2 regions of the Paenibacillus sp. JZ16 genome follow, and region 1 is predicted to be linked to the other one. Evidence: riboswitches for the same ligand, from Rfam matches in the RefSeq annotation. Region 1 holds a riboswitch; the other holds the start of a gene.
What was found. A riboswitch is a leader RNA that binds a small molecule or an ion and turns the genes downstream of it on or off. The one in region 1 is predicted to bind cyclic di-AMP.
Positions count from the first base shown of each region.

Region 1 (3,169 bases):
TCAAGATGCTATTAAAGATGACGTGGGAGAACATAGCCGCCAAATACCCGTATTTCAAAAAGATGTAGCTGAACAGCAAGCCGATGATCACCAGTTCAATGGGCCGGGAAATTACAGGGTATATCGGATAGAGTGTATGCCCGAGCGCCCAAATGATCGAAGTGATCAAACTGGCTACGAACGTATTGCGGACGATCTTTTTCAGCATTTTGATCCCGAACAGTCGATAGACGGCCTCCTCGGATATCCCGGCCAGCCAGGCCATCAGCGGGAAGAGCCAAGGATAGAGCATGTTGTAAGGCGATTGTGTGGCATCCGTGGTGGACCATGTATTCAAGGTCAGGCCCAGAACGACAAAGATAATGGATTGGACCCCAAGCAGGATGAAAGCCCACATATACCCCAGCTTCATGCTATCCATCACATAATGACCGTATCCAGGTTCTTTGGCGCGCGGCCATGGATTAAGCCCGTCTTCTTTGAGCCATAGCCCGCTGCCCCCGACAAGGGAGAAATAGAGCAGTGCGGAGAAGATAAGCGAATAGACCGCATAGAAGATCATCATCCCGAGTATGCCGGTTTGCGACATCCCCTCGGATTTGAAAACGGGAATCAGATTGTACGTATTCAGCATCTGAATGACAAACAGCAGCGCCGATAGGAACAGGCCGCGCTTAAACGACGTGTAGGCTCTGGTCTTCACGCTGTACACAATCGCAAGAATGCCAAGGATGAGGGTGAACAGGCCATACCCTGCAAGGGTCAGCAGCGTGGCATCTTGGGTCTGCTTGTTGACATAGGCGGAATGGGCGGCCGGAACCGAAAAAGATGGCTCATAAGAGCGTAATTTCCCCTGCTCGAATGTGAAACGGTGCTCCAATCTGGAGTCGCCGATCTTGGAATCCGGGTCCACATACCGGAGCTGGGGTTCCCCTTCCCGCGTGACCAGCTCCAGGTGCGACAGGTCATAACCCGCTCGCTGGAGCCAAGGCTCCGCAAGAGCTTGCTTCTCGGCTAATGACATGCCGTCCTCGACCACAAGCAGCATCTGTCTTTGTACATCGCCTTTGTTCAGCTCAATCCGGTCATAGCTGGAGCGGGCGTAATCGTACGAGAAGCCGACGATGCCTGAATTTTGCATGTGCACGTCCACATTGAGGGCATCGCCACCACCCGGCTTGCTGAAGCGAACGCGGTATACGTCATAGGGATATTTGGCTTCATAGGTTTTGTTGTATTCCGAAAGTCTCTTTTCCTTCGCCAGATATCCGTAAAGTTCCGATTTGGATTGATATGTAACCAGCGTGTCATCCGTTTTTGCAGCCGTAAACTGCAAAAACTCTTGAGCAAAGCTTGAAGCCGCTTGCCGAGCCTGCTCCTTGGATATGATATTCGGAGATGCCATCTCGGTAGAATCCGAATTCGTCGACGGAAACACCTGAAATAATAGGAACAGAATCAGGCCGACTGCGGCAGGCGCGATGAGCTGTTTCAGATTGGGCTTCAGCTTCAAGGGCTCTCTTGCACGATTCATGAAATTCCTCCTCTAAGAAAGTTGATACTCCCACGGGTATTCGATATGCCTGATTAAGAACGCATAGAGTCAATATAACATAGTTATGAAAGTCATAAGCAGCTTATCCCAATATCCGGAATAATGAAACAAATCGATGAAAATGAATGAAAGGTTTCGAAAACGTTAGAGAACCCTATGCTTGTATTCTTGAATATGCCCAATTCGCGCTCTTTTAAAGATTTTTTGGGTGAAAAACGGCATTGGGTTACGTACCGGATTGCGTTATAATCACATCATGCTTCAAGGAACCGAATATTCCAGCCGAATTTCGTACTGAAAATGGGGGAACCATGTAATTGGGGTGAATTTCATTATTCCCAGAATAATGAATAGGGCGACCTGTGAAAATGCCCGAATCCGTCAGCTAACCTCGTAGGCTGCAGCACAGGAACCAGACCGTAAAGGGCACTGCGTTTTCCAGTGTCTTTTTTTCTTGATTTTTTTAAGAAGGTGACCGATTGAACTCTAAATTGAACTGGCTCAGGTTGTCTCCGCCGCAGATTCTCGTGCTTGGTTTCGCGGCTATTATTTTCATCGGGACGGCGCTGTTAATGCTGCCGATATCCACAAGTACAGGTGAACCGCTGGAATTTATCGATGCCTTGTTCACTTCGACATCGGCAACTTGCGTAACGGGGCTGGTTGTGGTGGATACAGGAACGACATTCAGCTCCTTCGGACAGATCGTGATCATGCTGCTGATTCAGATCGGCGGGCTCGGTTTCATGACGATGGCCACTTTGTTTGCCTTGGCTCTCAAAAGGCGCATATCGCTCAAGGATCGCCTCATTCTGCAGGAAGCGATGAATCAGTCCTCGATGGAAGGAATCGTAAGGCTGATTCGCAGAGTACTCCTGTACTCCCTGATCATCGAGGCCTGCGGTGCCTTGATTCTATCGATCCGCTGGGCGTTTGACATGCCGATCGGCCGAGCGATTTATTATGGCGTTTTTCATGCGGTCACGATGTTTAACAACGCCGGTTTCGATTTGTTTGGCGATTTTCGGAGTTTGACCGGGTATGTCTATGATCCTGTAGTCAACGTTGTCGTGATGTTTTTGATCGTCTCGGGCGGCATCGGTTTTATCGTATTATCCGATCTGATTGATTTCCGGAAACAGCGGAGACTTTCCTTGCACTCCAAAGTAGTGCTCACCATGACGGCTACCTTGCTGCTGGTTGGATTTATCGTCATTCTTATTTTTGAATTCACCAATCCGAGGACGCTCGGCTCCCTGAATTGGGGCGGAAAATTCTTCGGCGCATTATTCCAATCCGTAACGCCGCGTACAGCTGGCGCGAATACTATAGATATTACGGGGCTTAGACAGGCCACGCAATTTTTTATCGTTATTCTGATGTTTATCGGAGCATCCCCAGGGTCAACCGGGGGTGGTATCAAAACAACAACCTTCACCATTATGGTGGGGGCGGTCATCGCCATGATGCGCGGGCGTGAAGACATCGTCATGTTCCGTTATCGCCTGGCCCAGGAGCGGGTGCTGAAGGCACTGACCATTGCATTACTGGCACTGCTGCTCGTTCTAACCGTATCGATGATTCTGTCGACGACAGAGGAAGGGGATTTCCTGG
Region 1 covers NZ_CP017659.1:3,293,139-3,296,307, reverse strand. The annotation lists gene BJP58_RS14970 (CPBP family intramembrane glutamic endopeptidase) at 1-1,534, opposite strand, end outside; cyclic di-AMP (ydaO/yuaA leader) riboswitch at 1,826-1,970, shown strand; gene BJP58_RS14965 (TrkH family potassium uptake protein) at 2,035-3,169, shown strand, end outside.

Region 2 (3,169 bases), 1.7 Mb from region 1:
ACATGGTGTACGTGACGCTGAGCACCGGTATCGGCTCAGGCATCGTGCTGGATGGGAAGCTGTTCCTGGGCAGCAGTTCCTTTGCTGGGGAACTGGGACACCATATCATTGATCCCAGCGGTCCGCAGTGCAATTGCGGCAGCCACGGCTGTTGGGAGGTATTTGCTTCTGGAACAGCCATCGGACTCGCAGCATCCCAGCGAATGCTTACCCAGCCAAGTGTCATATCAGAACTGGCGGCAGCTGATGCGGGAGTGAACGCCAAGCATGTATTCGAGGCCAAACGTCTTCAAGACCCCGTTGCAATGGAGGTCATTGATCGTGCCATCTATTACATGGCGCTTGGACTGGTTAACGTCATTCACAGCTTTAACCCCGATCGCATCGTCATTGGCGGGGGTGTGAGCAGAGCAGGTGAGCTGTTGTTCCCGCAGCTGCGGGAAATGACGGATAAGCTGGTCATGCCGTCCTATTTAGGGACGTACGAGATCGTTCCTGCAGGACTTCGGGACGATGTTGGTCTGGTTGGAGCTGCGGCTTTGTTCCAGTAGCATAGGCCTGAAGAGAATGATACGAATAGGATCAATGATAAATAGATACCAGAAAGAGCGCTCGGAATGACGACGTAGTATCCAGTTACCTAGCTAAAGAGAAATCAACAAAAGCCGCCCTCAGAAGGGCGGCTTTCCAATTATTCATAGAGAGAGCGGGAAACGGAGCGATCATTTATTTGCGTCATAAGTCCGTAACAAGTAACAAGTGATAGGCGTGAACCGTAAACCGTCATCCGTTTGCGCTGGAGTCGATTTTTTTGGTTTCTGGTTAGGTTTGTTTGTATCCGACAAACAATAAACGGTTGCTCGCACTTTCCCGCCCGCCGGCGGAAACCGCCGGCTCCAAACCCGCACGTGGGGTGACCTGCAGGCTTGGAGCCGGCGGCTGTCGCTATTCCATGTACTTGGATGCGTCAAACGTAATCAAAGACGTATGATTGGCATGCTCAATCAGCGAAGAGAGCTTGGTTACCTCGCGTTCCTTCTTGCGGGCTAGCGCCTGATAAGCCTCTGGATCATATAAGGCGACGTTGAACAGCGTTATGGCACCGTCTCCGCTGCCACGGCTGCTCTGGCGCTCCAGCTTCTTGCGGGAACCGAGATGGGCAAGCTGTCCGATATCGCTGCGTATTTGTTTGGCCAGCTCGATCGCTTCCATGATCGTAATGTCGGAGCCGTTCCAGGGAATAGTCTGCGTGGTATTGGAGATTGCCATCAGCAAATCCAGCTTCCTATAATCCGCCGCGGCCGCTTCGATTTCTTCCGTAATGGCATCTACGCTGCGCGTAGGGTATTCCGCCGTCTCCCCTTTTTCAATAATCGTGCTGCTGTTGTTCAAGCGTTCCGACATCAACTGATTGATGAGACGGTTAATTGCTGCCCGAACAGCTAGTGCTTCTGCCATCGTTATTTGACTCATAAGTGATGGATCACCTCTTTAATTTCATTTCTGATATGTAAACGCATAGATTTGTAAAAAGTTGCTAGATTAATTAAAAAAGCAGCGCGGAAAGGAGAACAGAGTTACATAATTGTCATGACTGAGTGAGACGGTTAACCAATCTCCTGCCGAAATTCTTCATCTTTACGACAGCTCCAAACATAAAACGATAGATTTTTAGGATATCATTGACAGCATCCTTGCTTGTATACTATATTAAGAGAAGGTTACAAAACGTTAATGAATTTTGCCGAATTTCGTTTGTGAAAACGGGGGAACCGTCTTGGGTGAATTACTCTTGTATAGAGAGTATAGGGAACCTTCAACCGAACCCTTAGCTAACTCCGTAGGCATCGAAGGAGAGAACATATTTTGAAGAAGTTTGTCATCACTTTGCTAGGGTCTGCAATTATTTTTTCTTCTGGTGCCGTTTCAGCATTTGCTGATCAACAACCGAATTTTCAGTATCAAGTGAAGCAATTGGTAGGAACTCCATACAAATGGGGCGGAACGACTACCAGCGGGTTTGATTGCTCCGGATTTATACTGTACATGTTTAGAAATTTCGATATTGATCTTCCGCGCACTTCCCAAAGCCAGGCTCAAGCCGGTGAACATGTGGATCGCCAAGATCTGCGGGTTGGAGATTTGGTATTCTTCAATACGAGCGGTAGCGGAATTTCTCATGCAGGCGTTTACATTGGTGACGGACAATTTGCACATGCTTCCAGCAGCAAGGGAGTCAGAATCAGCAAGCTTAGCGATTCCTATTACGAGCCGCGTTATGTCACGGCACGTCGTGTTTTGAGTCAAGAAAACTATGCAAAGCTGGTAGGAAGCGCAAGCTAGTTGGATTACGCAGCCATTTAGAGTACGATACATAATCAGAAAGCCTGACAAAGGGATGACCTTGTCAGGCTTTCTTTTTTTAGATATCAGAGAGTATAAACATCGAAGCTTGTGACTTCCTGATATCGCAAGAAAAACTTCTACTAACTGTCTGTCATCTGCGAAAGTACGTCGATAGACGTTTTTGTTACTATAAGTCTATCATCCCACAAGGGGGTGTTCGGTTACTCCTTAACAACAGAGGCATTCACGGCAGCTTCCATTCCATTATTATAGAGACGGAACAAGCCCAGACGCCAGAAGGCGGCTCCCTTCAGGTCATAACGTTTGGCCAAGCCGAGTTTATCGTCCACGGAAGTGGCGGTTTCGCTGCTTAAACTGATGCCAAGCAGGAGCTTCTGCTTAGGTACGCCTGCTTGGAGTGCCAGCTGGATCGCTTGGTCCACCAGACTGTTCGGTTCGGGAACCTGAGATTTGGTTCCAACCGGATTATACTGATAGGCCATAACAATCAGGTCATCAGCGATAGAGGCCAGTGTCTTGTAATCATAACCTTTATAGGCGCTGTTCAATGGCGGCACGGCTAAAGACAGGGCAACGTCATTCGGCAATGCGGCTTTCAATTGCTTGACGTAATCATTGAGCAGCTTCTGCTGCTTCACGGCATCCAGTTTAAATCCGAGCCCTTCAAAGTCAAGCACAACACCGCCGAATCCGTTCTCCGCTACCGCGGATGTAATGCCTTCAATAGACTTTTGGCGCAGGTTGCTATCGCTTAGGACCTTGGTTAACTCGCCGTTCCCATCCAAGGCATAAACCATGAGAT
Region 2 covers NZ_CP017659.1:1,629,771-1,632,939, reverse strand. The annotation lists gene BJP58_RS07215 (ROK family protein) at 1-551, shown strand, start outside; gene BJP58_RS07210 (hypothetical protein) at 946-1,473, opposite strand; cyclic di-AMP (ydaO/yuaA leader) riboswitch at 1,733-1,863, shown strand; gene BJP58_RS07205 (C40 family peptidase) at 1,867-2,343, shown strand; gene BJP58_RS07200 (stalk domain-containing protein) at 2,568-3,169, opposite strand, start outside.
Region 2: another riboswitch for cyclic di-AMP. It lies ahead of BJP58_RS07205 (C40 family peptidase); the one in region 1 lies ahead of BJP58_RS14965 (TrkH family potassium uptake protein).